Syntrophobotulus glycolicus DSM 8271: one gene and its partner. The protein of the gene in region 1 interacts with the protein of each later gene in a pairwise test. Links are inferred from orthologs where the notes say so. Each region holds a gene or a part of one and is shown in the gene's direction. Other genes may lie near its edges.

Evidence for each region. Proteins that work in one complex are often made in the same cells at the same time.
Region 2: the proteins of ligA (region 1) and leuS interact in binary tests that used the Escherichia coli proteins (3 or more experiments, as listed by UniProt). The link is inferred for Syntrophobotulus glycolicus DSM 8271 from one-to-one orthologs.

Annotation. Positions count from the first base shown.
Region 1 is NC_015172.1:701,003-709,435, forward strand. The notes cover bases 2,991-5,975. They hold ligA (NAD-dependent DNA ligase LigA), read left to right. Parts: upstream 2,991-3,467; coding sequence 3,468-5,483; downstream 5,484-5,975. Other genes in these bases: pcrA (DNA helicase PcrA), read left to right, coding at 2,991-3,454; glk (glucokinase), read left to right, coding at 5,553-5,975. In the rest of the region: bifunctional phosphoribosyl-AMP cyclohydrolase/phosphoribosyl-ATP diphosphatase HisIE, read left to right, coding at 84-743; SGLY_RS03675 (MazG-like family protein), read left to right, coding at 878-1,195; more of pcrA, read left to right, coding at 1,217-2,990; more of glk, read left to right, coding at 5,976-6,539; pgmB (beta-phosphoglucomutase), read right to left, coding at 6,530-7,165; SGLY_RS03700 (glycoside hydrolase family 65 protein), read right to left, coding at 7,161-8,433. UniProt on the Escherichia coli protein: DNA ligase that catalyzes the formation of phosphodiester linkages between 5'-phosphoryl and 3'-hydroxyl groups in double-stranded DNA using NAD as a coenzyme and as the energy source for the reaction.
Region 2 is NC_015172.1:2,493,997-2,499,269, reverse strand. Bases 2,145-5,273 are described here. They hold leuS (leucine--tRNA ligase), read left to right. Parts: upstream 2,145-2,531; coding sequence 2,532-5,015; downstream 5,016-5,273. Other genes in these bases: SGLY_RS17165 (cell wall-binding repeat-containing protein), read right to left, coding at 5,095-5,273; rsfS (ribosome silencing factor), read left to right, coding at 2,145-2,464. Also shown: ribosome assembly RNA-binding protein YhbY, read left to right, coding at 1-281; nadD (nicotinate-nucleotide adenylyltransferase), read left to right, coding at 306-947; SGLY_RS12330 (RNA recognition motif domain-containing protein), read left to right, coding at 1,033-1,287; bis(5'-nucleosyl)-tetraphosphatase (symmetrical) YqeK, read left to right, coding at 1,497-2,114; more of rsfS, read left to right, coding at 2,117-2,144.

The DNA of each region.
Region 1 (8,433 bases):
GATCAGTTGGGAGGAACGGAAAAATGCCGGAGAAAAGACCGATAGCGGCTTGGCAGGTTTCTTTAGAGCAGGAGATGAGGAGTATGGAACAATCTGACCTGGAAAAGGTCGTCAGTGCGGTAAAGTGGAACAGTGACGGATTGGTTCCGGCAATTGCCCAGGATGTTGAAACAGGCGAGGTTTTGATGCTGGCCTATATGAATGAGGAAGCACTGGTCAGGACCCTGCGGGACAAGCTGGCCTGTTATTACAGCAGGAGCAGACAGTCTTTGTGGGTCAAGGGAGAGACTTCCGGGCATTACCAGCATGTTTTGGACATCAAGCTGGATTGTGACCGGGATGCGGTGCTTCTGCTGATCCGGCAGGACGGAGCGGCCTGTCATGAAGGAGATTATTCCTGTTTCCATTACGGACCGACAGGGGAAAAGACCGGCACAAATCCTGAAAAACCAGCCCTGCCTCTGGGGAGGACTTTGGAATTTCTTGCCGAATTAATTCAAAAGAGGCGTCACGAGCTTCCCGAGGGATCTTATACGACCTATCTTTTCACCAAGGGAATAGATAAAATCCTGAAGAAGGTCGGCGAAGAGTGTGCGGAAGTGATTATTGCGGCCAAAAACAATTCCGGGGATGAGTTGAGGTACGAAACCGCGGATTTGCTTTACCATTTGCTGGTCTTGCTTGCGGAACGGGGAGTGACGCTGGACGAGATATCTGCGGAACTGGAAAAGAGAAAGAAGTAAGGATAATCATTCTTCAGAGTATTGATGAGGCGCTGTTGGACATTATCTGGCAGTGCTTTTCTCTGGATTTTTACATAAACCGGCATGGGAGCTCTGGGATTTTGAGGAGAAGAAATGATAGGGGAAAGAGATTAATGAACGAAAAAGCATCCAAAACAATCACTTTGCCGCGCCTGAACAGGCTCAAGCCTTCTTTAGAAAGCACAGCCCTGAAGATTATGGAGGAATCCGGGGAATTGGCCCAGGCGATCGGTAAATTCAGGGGGTTAAGCGGAGAAAAGCTGACGGTAGAGGAAGCCGAAGCTATGCAGCTCGTCGCCATGGAACTGATGGATGTGGCCCAGACAGCGGTGACCATGATGTTTGTGCTGGAGGAACAGTACAGGATTGATCTGGAGGCCATTATTGAGGCCCACCTGACAAAGCTTCGGAATAAAGGCTATTGTGACTAAAAGAAAGGGGATTGGGACAGCATGTATTCTCTGGAGGATTTAAACCCTGTTCAGCGTGAAGCGGCAGAGTATTTGGACGGCCCCCTTCTTATTCTTGCGGGTGCCGGATCGGGTAAAACAAAGGCCCTGACTTACAGGATAGCCCATCTTATTGCTAAGGGAGTAAACTCCTGGAATATTCTGGCGATTACGTTTACGAATAAGGCTGCCAGGGAAATGCGGGAACGAGTGCTGGCCCTGGTTGGCAGCGAAGGGGAGGGACTCTGGATATCAACCTTCCATTCGGCCTGTGTCAAGATTTTGCGCCGGGAGATCGCTCATCTGGAGGGGTATTCCCGCAGTTTTGTCATTTATGATGCTTCGGACCAGCTTTCCCTGCTGCGCAGTTGTTATAAAGAACTGAATATGGATGAGAAGAAATTTAACATCAGGGCTGTGCAGGGGACAATCAGTGATGCGAAAAACAAGCTTTTGGATGTGAATGCTTTTGAAGCGGCGGCAACGGATTTTTTCAGCTCGGCTGCCGCTAAAGTTTACCGGCTTTATCAGAGAAAACTGAAAGACAACAATGGTCTGGACTTTGACGATATTATCATGCTGACCGTGCGGATTTTCCGGGAGCAGCCGGATGTGCTCGGCTATTATCAGGAAAAATTCAGATATATTCTGGTTGATGAGTACCAGGACACCAATCATGCGCAATATTTGCTGATTAATCTTTTGGCCAAGCGCCGGCGCAATCTTTGTGTGGTCGGGGATGACGACCAGTCTGTTTATGGGTGGCGGGGTGCCGATGTCCAGAATATCCTGGATTTTGAACGGGACTATCCTGAAGCGAAGGTGCTGAAGCTGGAGCAGAATTACCGCTCGACCGGGAAGATTCTGGAGGCGGCCAATGCCGTGGTGGATCACAATCGAAACAGAAAGAAGAAAGCTCTTTGGACGGAAAATCCGGTCGGGGAAGAGCTGGTCCTTTACCGGGCGGAAAATGAGCATGATGAGGCCCGGTTTGTTTGTCGCAGTATCAATCATTTAAAGGATACGGAAGGCCGCTCCAACAGCGATTTTACTGTGCTCTACCGGACAAATGCCCAGTCCAGGGTGCTGGAGGAGCACCTGATGAAGGAAGGTATCCCTTACCGGATTTTTTCAGGGACCAAATTTTATGAGCGCCTGGAAATTAAAGATATTCTTGCTTATCTGAGGCTGGTCTATAACCCTGCGGATACAGTAAGCTTTGCCCGGGTGGTCAATGTTCCCCGCAGGGGCATCGGGGCAGGTTCTCTGGAGAAAATCCTGGAATATGCCCAGGAACAGGGGATGCCGGTTCTGAACGCCTTAAGTGAGGCACAGTATATCCCCGGTCTGCAGACCAAGGGAGTGAAAGCCTTAGACGCTTTTTATCACTTGCTGGAGGATATTCGCCGCAAAGCGGGGGAAGGACTGACGGTCACGGAGCTGACCGAAAGCCTCCTGAGCGAGACGGGGTATTTGGCCGAGCTGCGGGCGGAAGACTCACCTGAAGCTAACGCCAGGCTGGAAAACCTCAATGAATTCCTGTCTGTGACCGAGGAATTTGATGCCAATCTGGAAGACGATACAGAAGAGGATAACGAAAATAACACCGGGGTCCAGGACCCCATGCCAAGGCTGGCCGGTTTTCTGGAGCAGGTTTCCCTTGTTGCGGAAATCGATCACTATGATGAAAATGAAGATGCGGTCAAGCTCATGACGATGCATAGTGCCAAAGGTCTGGAATTTCCCGTTGTGTTCACGGTCGGTCTGGAAGAAAATATTTTTCCCAGCAGCCGCAGCCTCCTGGAGGAATATTTGCTGGAGGAAGAAAGAAGACTATGCTATGTAGCGATTACCAGAGCCAGGGAAAAGCTCTTTTTAACGTATACCATTGAAAGAATGATCTATGGCCGGATTCAAAACAGTCTGCCTTCCCGTTTCTTAAAGGAGATCCCGGAACAGCTGATTTTTAACCAGTCCCCTGCCGCTGCCGGCCGGGAGAAGGAGGCTTCTGCGGCGGAAGGCAAGGTCAGGAGGGATTGGCGCAAGCAGGGCGCGATTATGGCCCAGGCCGATCCGGGCCGGTTTTTTGTCGGCGACCGGGTTGAACACCCCAGGTTTGGCCAGGGTATCGTGATGACGGTCAAGGGAGAGGGTCAGGAAGCGGAATTGACGGTCGTCTTTAACAGTGAGGTCAAGAAGCTGATTGCCGGATATGCCAGGCTGGTCAAAATCAAATCGTAAGGAGAGAACCTTCTTGAGTACCCCGAACAATAACACCGGACAGGGTCCGGAAAGACTGAACCAGCTGAAAACGCAGATTGAAGAGGCGGACTACCGTTATTATGTCCTGGATGATCCGCAGATCACGGACAAGGAATATGATCTGCTGATGCGGGAGCTGGTGGAGATTGAAGGCGCTCATCCTGAGTGGGTCAGTCCGGATTCTCCTTCCCAAAGAGTGGGGGGGGGCCCTTCCGCTCAATTTGCCAAGGTGCGTCATAGGGAGCCGCTTCTCAGTTTGGATAATGCGTTTGGCCGGGAAGAGCTGGCTGAGTTTGACCGCAGGGTGCGCGGTGTCGTGCCTGATGCGGAGTATGTGGTGGAATTGAAGATCGATGGGCTAACGGTTGCCCTGACTTATGAAGAGGGGATTTTGACCCGGGCGGCGACCAGAGGGGACGGGGAAACAGGAGAAGAGATTACCGCCAATGTCAGGACGATCAAGTCCGTTCCCTTGAGCCTGCGGTCCAGGCCGGCAGCCGGCAGGCTGGATATTCGGGGTGAGGGCTATCTGCCCAAAGAATCCTTTGTCCGGCTGAACAGGGAGCGGGAAGAAGAAGGCCAGCCTTTGTTTGCCAATCCCCGCAATGCGGGAGCCGGTTCTTTAAGACAGCTTGATTCCAGGATCACGGCCGGGAGAAAGCTGGGGTACTTTGCCTATCAGCTGATCCAGGCCGAGCAGATCGGCCTGAAAACCCAGGCGGAGGTTCTCCAAACTCTGAAGGAGTGGGGCTTTCAGGTAAATGACAGCTACAAAATCTTCTCTAAGATGGAGAAGGTCATGGAATATTGCCAGGAGATGACGGAAGAACGGCATCAGCTGCCCTATGAGATCGACGGGCTGGTGATCAAGGTGAACCGCTTTGACCAGCAGAGGGAACTGGGGTTTACCGCTAAAAGCCCGCGCTGGGCCATCGCGTATAAGTTTCCGGCAGAACAGGTGGAGACGGTAGTGAAAAGCATAGACATTAATGTCGGCCGGACAGGGGTGCTGACCCCGACCGCGATCATGCAGGAGGTATTTGTCGCGGGGTCAACCGTAGCCAGGGCAACTCTGCACAATCTGGACAATATCCGGGAAAAAGATATCCGGATCGGCGACCATGTCCTCCTGCACAAGGCCGGGGATGTGATTCCGGAAATCATCAAGTCCATTCCGGAGAAGAGAACAGGCCGGGAAATGATCTTCGCGATGCCCGAGTCCTGTCCGGCTTGTGACAGTCCGGTGGTCAGGCTGGAGGGGGAGGCTGCTTACCGCTGTCAGAATATCTCCTGTCCGGCCAGACAGAGAGAGGCGCTGTTCCATTTTGTCTCCCGGGATGCCATGAATATCGAGGGTCTGGGTCCGGCGATCATCGTCCAGCTTCTGGACAAGGGGCTGATTGATGATGCCGCCGGCTTGTACGATCTGAGGCATGAGCAGCTGGAAAACCTGGAGCGGATGGGCAAAAAATCCGCCGATAATCTGATTAAGGCAATCGAAGCCAGTAAGACCCGCGGTCTGGCCCCCCTGATCTTTGCCCTGGGCATCAGAAACGTGGGGATCAAAGCAGGCCGGGTATTGGCCCAGAAATACGGTTCCATGGAAAAGCTGCAGGAGGCCGGAGAGGATGAGCTCTGCGAGGTGCCTGATATTGGCGGCATTATGGCGGCAAGCATCACTTCTTTTTTTCGGGACCGGGCCAACCGGGATTTTATCAGAAGACTGCAGAAGGCCGGAGTTCGGATGACGGACAGCAGACAGGCTTCCTCGCGGCTCTTTGCCGGTCAAAGCATCGTAGTAACCGGAACTTTGCGCAGTTGGGACCGCCGGGAGATAGAGGAGCTCATTGAAACCAACGGGGGCAAGGCCTCCGCGAGTGTCAGCAAGAAGACCTCCTTTGTGCTCTGCGGGGAAAATCCCGGTTCCAAAGCGGATAAAGCGCAGGCACTGGGCGTACCGGTCTATTCGGAAGAGGAGTTCCTGGAGATGCTGGAGGAGAATCCTTGAGGGAAAGATACGAAAGAAAATTGCCTTGATCAAAAGCAAGGATTTTTATAAGAAACAGGATTAAGGGTGATGTGCATGATTTTAACCGGGGATATCGGGGGCACCAAAACAAAATTCGCCTTGTTTTCATGGGAGGATCAGCAATTTAAGCTGATTCACCAGGAAAGGGTTGAGAGCAAATCAATTTCTTCTCTGGAGGACGCGGTGGCAGGTTATCTCGCAGGGAATCATCCCGGACAGTCCGCGGGGATTGAAGCGGCCTGGTTCAGTCTGGCCGGGCCGATAGCAGGAAACAGCTGCCGGCTGACCAATCTTGACCTGACCGTTGATCTGCGTTCTTTGCAAAAGCGGCTGGACTTTATTCCGAGGGTCGGCTGGAGCAATGATCTTGTCGCGATGGGCTACGGGATTGCTGTTTTGCCGGAGGATGCCCTGCTCAGGCTGAACGGCCCGGGAAAACAGGAAGACGACAGAGGTGAGATCCTGAACAGAGCTGTTCTGGCGCCGGGGACAGGGCTGGGGGAAGCTCTGATGATCGGTGATCAGGTTTATCCGACGGAAGGGGCCCATACGGACTTTGCTCCCCATAATGAGGAAGACCTGGAGTTATGGCGGTATTTGCACAGACGCTACGGCCATGTCAGTTATGAGCGGATTCTCTCGGGGGCAGGCCTGAGCAATCTCTATCAGTTTTTGCGGGCGCAAAAAAAGAGCCCTGAGCAGCTTCCGGATCAGTTGCCTCCGGAGGAGATCAGTGCCAAGGGGCTGGCTCGAAGTTGTCCTGTCTGTACAAAGGCCCTGGATATGTTTGTCCGCCTTCTTGGGGCGGAGGCCGGCAATCTGGCTTTGAAATCTCTGGCTCTGGGCGGGGTCTACCTTGGCGGGGGCATACCGCCGAAGATCAGGGAAAAGCTGACGGATGGCACTTTGCTGGCTGCTTTTCTGGATAAAGGCAGGTTCAGCCGATTGCTCAAAGATATCCCTGTTGATGTGATCCTGGAGGAAAACACGCCGCTTTTGGGGGCGGCTTATTTGGCCCTGCAGGCTCAGAGATAAAGCAGAAGATCGGAAAAACGGGATAAGTGATAGGTGGCCTGCCGGTTTCCGGCGGCGTCTCCGATGGCGGCACTGTCCATTTTGGCGGCTGAGGCCGCTTCCAGGCCGGACAGGGCGTCTTCGATCACCAGACAGCGGCTGGGATCAATCCCCAGACAGGCGCTCGCTTTTAAATAAACTTCAGGATCAGGTTTGGAACGGGCAATGTCATTGCCGTCGGTGACGGCGTCAAAGTAGTTTTCCAGGCCGAGTTTCTGCAGAATCAGCTTGGCGTTTTTACTGGAAGAACCGATGGCCAGCTTAAGGCCTTTGGACCGGATCTGATCCAGGGTGGTTCTGACCTCGGGGCTGAGATCTGCCGGGGACATTTTTTGCAGGAATGCGCGGTAACAAAGGTTTTTTTCCTCGGCGTATTTTTTTTTGTCTTTTTCGGAGAAGCGGCCGCTGTGGGAGGACAGGAGGATCTCCAGGCTTTCCATCCGGCCGATGCCCCGGAGACGGTTATTCGCTTTTTCATCAAAATCAATCCCGATTTTGTCGGCGATTTTTTTCCAGGCTAAATAATGGTAAGCATCTGTGCTGCAGATGACCCCGTCCAAATCAAAAATAATGGCTTGATAGTTAATTTGTTTCCCCTCTCTTTCCTTTGCTGATCAAGGGCAGTGCCGGTCTGGCGATCTCAAGGGTATTTTCCAGCAGGTACTCTTGCCCGTATACGGTGATTTTTTTGGCAGTCCCGTTTTCCAGTTTGAACGTGCACCGGTCTGCCGTCACACGAACCAGCAGCCTGCTGTCCTCAAAATGGATTTTAAAGCTGTAAGCGCTCCATTGGCGGGGCAGAACAGGGGCAAGGGAGATGCCCTGCTCTTTGAGGCGAAAACCGCCGAAGCCGTAGACAATGCTCATATAATTGCCGCCCATATTGGCAATATGGAGTCCGTCCGCGGTGTTGTGATGTTTGTCCTGCAGGTCTAAACAGGCAGAGTGCTGAAAGTATTCAAAGGCTTTGTCCACCATGCCCAGCCGGGCGGCGACAATACTGAAGATGCAATAAGAAAGGGAGGAATCATGGGTGGTGATTTTTTCATAGTAGTGGAAGGAATTGAGGATGGTTTCTTCATCCTGGGCGTCTTCCAGGATGAAATGGGCCATCAGGGTATCGGCCTGTTTGCAGACCTGGTGACGATACAGGTAAAGGGGATGATAATGCAGGAGCAAGGGAAAGCGGTCTCTGGGGAGCGTCTCGATCTCTAATCTGCTTTTTTGTAAAAAAGAGTCGTCCTGGGGATTGATTTTCAATTCTTCATCATAGGGCAGATACATCTGATCGGCGGCTTTTTGGAACTCCAGGAGCTCTTCTTCTCTTAAATCGATTTTTTCCCGGAGGAGGGTGAAAGAAGGGAAGGTTTTCAGCAAATGATAGATTTTCACGGCCCAGGACAGGTGGTAGCGGGCGATCACATTGGTGTAATAGTTGTTGTTGACCAGACAGGTATATTCATCCGGGCCGGTGACGTTATTAATATGGAATTTTCCCTGATAAAAGTTACCGGTCTCTATCCATAAGCGGGCGGTTTCGAAAATGATCTCGGCTCCTTTTTCCTGAATGAAGGCCAGGTCTTTGGTGGCGAGGTAGTAGGCAATGATGGAGTAGGCGATATCGCCGTTGATATGGTACTGGGCGGTTCCGGCCGGAAAGTAGCCGGAGCATTCTCTGCCCATAATGGTGCGCCAGGGATAGAGGGCCCCCCTGTCATGGCCCAGGATGCGGGCATTTTCTCTGGCCATATCCAGGGTCGCGTAACGGTACTCGATCAGGTTTTTGGACAGGGCGGGATTGGTAATGGTAAAAAAGGGCTGGGCATACATCTCGGAATCCCAGAAAAAGTGACCC
Region 2 (5,273 bases), 1.8 Mb from region 1 along the record:
GAAAACAGAAGAGGCATTTGCGTTCCTTGGGCAATCAGATCACTCCAATTTTGTTGGTCGGCAAGGAAGAAATCACAGACAATCTGCGCAGGCAGGTTACTGATGCTCTGGAAGCGCGGGAATTGATCAAAGGAAGAGTACTCCAGAACTGTGCGCAGATTCCCGAAAATATTGCAGGGCAGCTGGCTGAAGATGCCGGAGCAGAGCTTGTACAGGTCATTGGCAGGAATTTTCTCCTTTATAAAAGGTCAAAAGACAAACCGAAAATTGAGCTTTCTTAACTGTATTAGCCAAAGGGGAAAGAGATGGAAACAGAAATTATTGAAGCAATAGCAGGCGGAAAACATTTGGGCATTATGGGCGGAACTTTTGACCCGATCCACTATGGGCATCTGGTTGCCGCTGAAACGGCGAGAACGGTGTTCGGGCTTGACAATGTTTTGTTTATTCCAACGGGGATACCCCCGCATAAAAATCATTGTCCGGTGACAGACCCTAACCTGCGTTATGAAATGGTCAGACTCTCCATCAGGGATAACTCCTATTTTAAGGTTTCCCGTTTGGAGATAGAAAGGGATGGCCCTACGTATACAATAGATACTCTGCGTACGCTCAAGGGATTGTTTCCGCAGCAGGAGCTCTACTTCATCACCGGATCCGATGTTTTGGAAGACATTCTTGCCTGGCGTGAGCCAAATGAAATCATCAGACTGGCAAGAATCATCGGAGCTTCAAGGCCTGGATACGACGCGGGGGATTCTCTAAAAAGGATTTATGATCTTTATCCTGAAGTAAAAGGGAGGATTACGGAGCTGGAGATTCCTGCTCTGGCAATATCTTCCACGGATATTCGAATCAAGGTAAAAAATCAAAGGTCCATACGCTATCTCCTGCCTGAAGAAGTACGGTTATATATAAAAAATAACCATTTATATGAAAAAAAATAAAAAATGTATTTGACTAATTGCTACAAGGTATACTATATTAATAGATGTTCATAATATTATCAAAATATTTATAGAGGTGAATTTGATGAGCAAAACCCTGTATGTTGGCAATCTTCCGTGGGCAACATCTTCAGAAGAACTGACTGAATACTTTGCCGAGTTCGGCAATGTAATCGGCAGCAGAATTATTACCGACAGAGAAACCGGCCGTTCGAGAGGCTTTGGTTTTGTAGAGGTTGCGGATGAAGATGCAGAACGTCTGGCTGAGGAACTCAATGGCAAAGACTTTAATGGTCGTTCTTTGACAGTTAACGAAGCAAGACCTCGCCAGACTGTCTAATCATTGAGTTTGGAGTTGAGGAGTTTCTTAAAGATAAATTATGATATTTGATGATACCGGATTTATAGGCTTGGTTACATAAATATGGGTTTATCTTAAGAGGACTGGGACTCTAAAAGAATTTCGGTACAGTGATACTGCTGTACCGCTTTTCTTTTTTTGTATCTGTTGTAATGTTGGCAGAAACAGCAGGAAGAGGGAATCATATCATGGATCATCCTGATGATTATCGAAAGCTGGTCCAGGGAAAATTATCCGCGGAAAGATACCAGCATGTCTTGGGGGTAGAACAGGTTGCGGTTGAACTGGCGGGAAAGTACAGCATCAACTCAGAATCGGCAAGCATAGCCGCTCTTACGCATGATTTGGAAAAAGAACGCCCCTGGTCTGAGCAAAAGGCTCTTGCCCAGGCCCTCGGCCTGATCTCCTGCCCTGAGGATCTGGTTAACCCTCAGGTTTTGCATGGAAGACTGGCGGCCTATGTGCTGGAACATGATTATGCAATGACAGATATAGATATTTTGAATGCCGTAGCCAATCATACTCTGGGAAGGCCGGGAATGTCCGCATTGGAAATGCTGATTTACAGTGCTGATCTGATTGAGCCGGGCAGGTCCTTTACAGGAGTAGACAACCTGCGTGAGAAGTTGTATGATGACCTTATAGAGGGCACTTATGCCTGTGTAGGCCACATGCTGGCCTATCTGGAACAACAGGGAAGACCGGTACATCCTCTGACCAGGCTCGCTTTTCTTGATTTGGAAAAAAGAACAGGAAAGTCAAGAGGCGGTTTTTCTGATCATTTATCAGTTTCAAGGGAGGTTTGAATTTGGAATTATCTCAGAAGAAGCTGAAGATAGTTACCGACTATATTTTGGATAAAAAGGGCCATGATATTGTCGTCCTTGATCTCAGGGGTATTTCCGCCGTTACAGATTATTTCATTATCGTTACCGGGAATACACCTATCCAAACGAAAGCCATTACGGAGCACCTTCAGGAAAAATTTAAGGAAGAACAAATTCCGGTGCTGAGGGTGGAAGGATTATCTGACGGGCGCTGGGTGCTGATGGACTGCGGAGATCTGGTGATCCATATCATGATTCCGGAGGCCAGGGAATTTTACAGTTTGGAACGTTTGTGGGGAGATGCTCAGGAAATAAATCTCGGTGTCTGAAAAGACCTGGATTTACACAAAGCTTGGCGTGAGCCAAGCTTTCTAGATGATACAGGAGGTTAGACAGATGCAGGAACGTTACCTGTTTGATAAAATTGAGCCTAAATGGCAGAAAAAATGGGTGGAAGAAAGAGTTGATCAAACCTCTGAGGATGACCGACAGAAGTTTTATGCCCTGGCCATGTTCCCTTATCCCTCAGGAAACCTACATATGGGACATGTCAGGAATTATTCCATTGTCGATGTGATCGCCAGATTTAAAAGGATGCAGGGATATCATGTTCTTCATCCTATTGGCTGGGATGCCTTTGGACTGCCCGCGGAGAATGCGGCAATCAAAAATCAGACCCCGCCTGCGGAATGGACCTGGAAAAATATAGCCAATATGAGGAGCCAGCTGCAGGAGATGGGAATTTCCTATGACTGGGACAGGGAAATCGCAACCTGTCATCCGGAGTATTACCGTTGGACCCAGTGGATCTTCCTGGAGCTTTATCAGCATGGACTGGCCTACAAGAAAAAATCGGCTGTCAATTGGTGTCCTTCCTGTAATACCGTTCTCGCCAACGAGCAGGTTGTGGATGGCGCTTGTGAACGCTGTGAGACGGAAGTAACGAAAAAGGACCTGGAACAGTGGTTTTTTAAGATTACGGATTATTCCGAAGAACTGCTTAATGATTTGGAAAAACTGACAGGCTGGCCGGAAAAGGTAAAGACCATGCAGCGCAACTGGATTGGCCGCTCTGAAGGCGCGCAGGCCAAGTTCAAGCTTGAAGGGCGCAAAGAAATGATCACGGTGTTTACAACCAGACTGGATACAATTTTTGGAGTCAGCTGTCTTGTTCTTGCTCCTGAACATCCCCTGGTTGCGGAGTTGACCAAAGGGACTCCTTACGAAAAGGATGTACAGGCGTTCATTGAAAAAATGAAGGGCCTGAATGAAATTGCCAGGACTTCAACAGAAACAGAGAAAGAAGGACTGTTTATCGGGAGCCGTTGTATCAATCCGCTTAGTGGGGAACTGGTCCCGATATGGATTGCCAACTATGTCTTATTGGACTACGGAACAGGTGCGGTGATGGGAGTCCCTGCTCATGACCAGAGAGACTTTGAGTTTGCCGCAAAATACAATCTGCCTGTCACCAGAGTAATCAGACCAGAAGATATGCCGGAAGAACAAATCCATTTGCCGATGGCCGCCGCCTATACGGAAAATGGAATGATGGTCAATTCCCCCGATTTTAACGGGATGGATAATGAGACAGCCCGGGAAAGAATGGCCGGCAAACTGGAAAAATTCAAACTGGGAGAGAAAAAAATCAATTACCGCTTGCGTGACTGGCTGATTTCCCGCCAGCGCTATTGGGGGGCGCCTATTCCGATGGTTTATTGTGATCAATGCGGTATCGTGCCTGTGCCGGTTGAGCAATTGCCGGTCCGGCTGCCGGATGATGTGGTGTTTAAACCGGGAGATAACCCGCTCACTACCTCCTCAAGCTTTCTGGAAACCGTATGTCCCCAGTGTGGAGGCAAAGCCCGCCGGGAGACGGATACCATGGACACCTTTATGTGTTCCTCCTGGTATTTTCTGCGGTACTGTGATCCGCGTAATGCCAAGGAGGCCTTTGCCGCTGAAGCTGTTGACAAATGGATGAATGTAGACCAGTATGTGGGCGGGGTGGAACATGCGATTCTGCATTTGCTGTACTCCCGGTTCTTCACCAAAGTATTCAGAGATTTTGGCTATCTGCATGTTGACGAGCCCTTTGAAAACCTGCTGACACAGGGCATGGTTTGTATGGATGGCTCCAAGATGTCCAAATCAAAGGGCAATGTGGTCAGTCCGGAAGAAATTATCGGCAGGTTTGGGGCTGATACGGCCAGACTGTTTATCCTTTTCGCAGCTCCTCCGGAAAGAGATCTGGAATGGAGCGAGCAAGGTGTTGAAGGTTGTTACAGGTTCCTGAACCGGGTCTGGAGACTGGCTTACCAGTACCATGAAGCAGTCAGGGTCCGGGAAGATGTCCAGACGGATTCCAATGAGACCGGAGAACAGGGAATAAAGGATATCCGCCGTCAGATCCATTTGGCGATCAAAAAAGTGACTGCCGATGTGGGAACACGTTTTAATTTCAACACGGCGATCAGCTCTGTTATGGAGCTGGTCAATGCTTTGTATCTCTATAAGGAACAGCCCGGGGCCGATCCGGCTTCATTCAAGGAAGGAATAGAGACGGTCCTGCTTCTGCTGTCTCCGTTTGCCCCTCATATTACGGAAGAAATATGGCATGAGTTCGGACATGAAGAGAGTATTCACAGGCGGGCCTGGCCGCAGTGCGATGAGGATGCCCTGATCGAGGACGAGGTTACTGTTGTTTTACAGATCAATGGCAAGGTCAGGGACCGGCTTCAGGTACCTGCCGCAATCCCGGCAGAGGACCTGGAAAGGCTTGTCAGGTCTTCTGGGAAAGTGATACAACTGGTTGAAGGGAAAACAATCGTCAAAATTATCACTGTCCCCGGAAAACTGGTCAACGTTGTTGTGAAGTAAGCTTTTTTCTCCGTCAAAAAGAAAAGGAATGGCCGCAGTATCGCTTTGGTACCGCGGCCATTCCTTTTTGGGCAATTGATTATTTCACAGGAATAGGCCCTACCAGCCATTCTTCGTCTACCTCAGCCTCATAGCCCGACTGGATGGCCGTTGTCCCGGGTTTGATTTCCAGAACAACTCCATTGCTGCTGATGGTTGCCTTTGTTATTTTTCCCTCACCGGATACTGTTGCCGGGGACATGACGTTCAGAGCTTTAA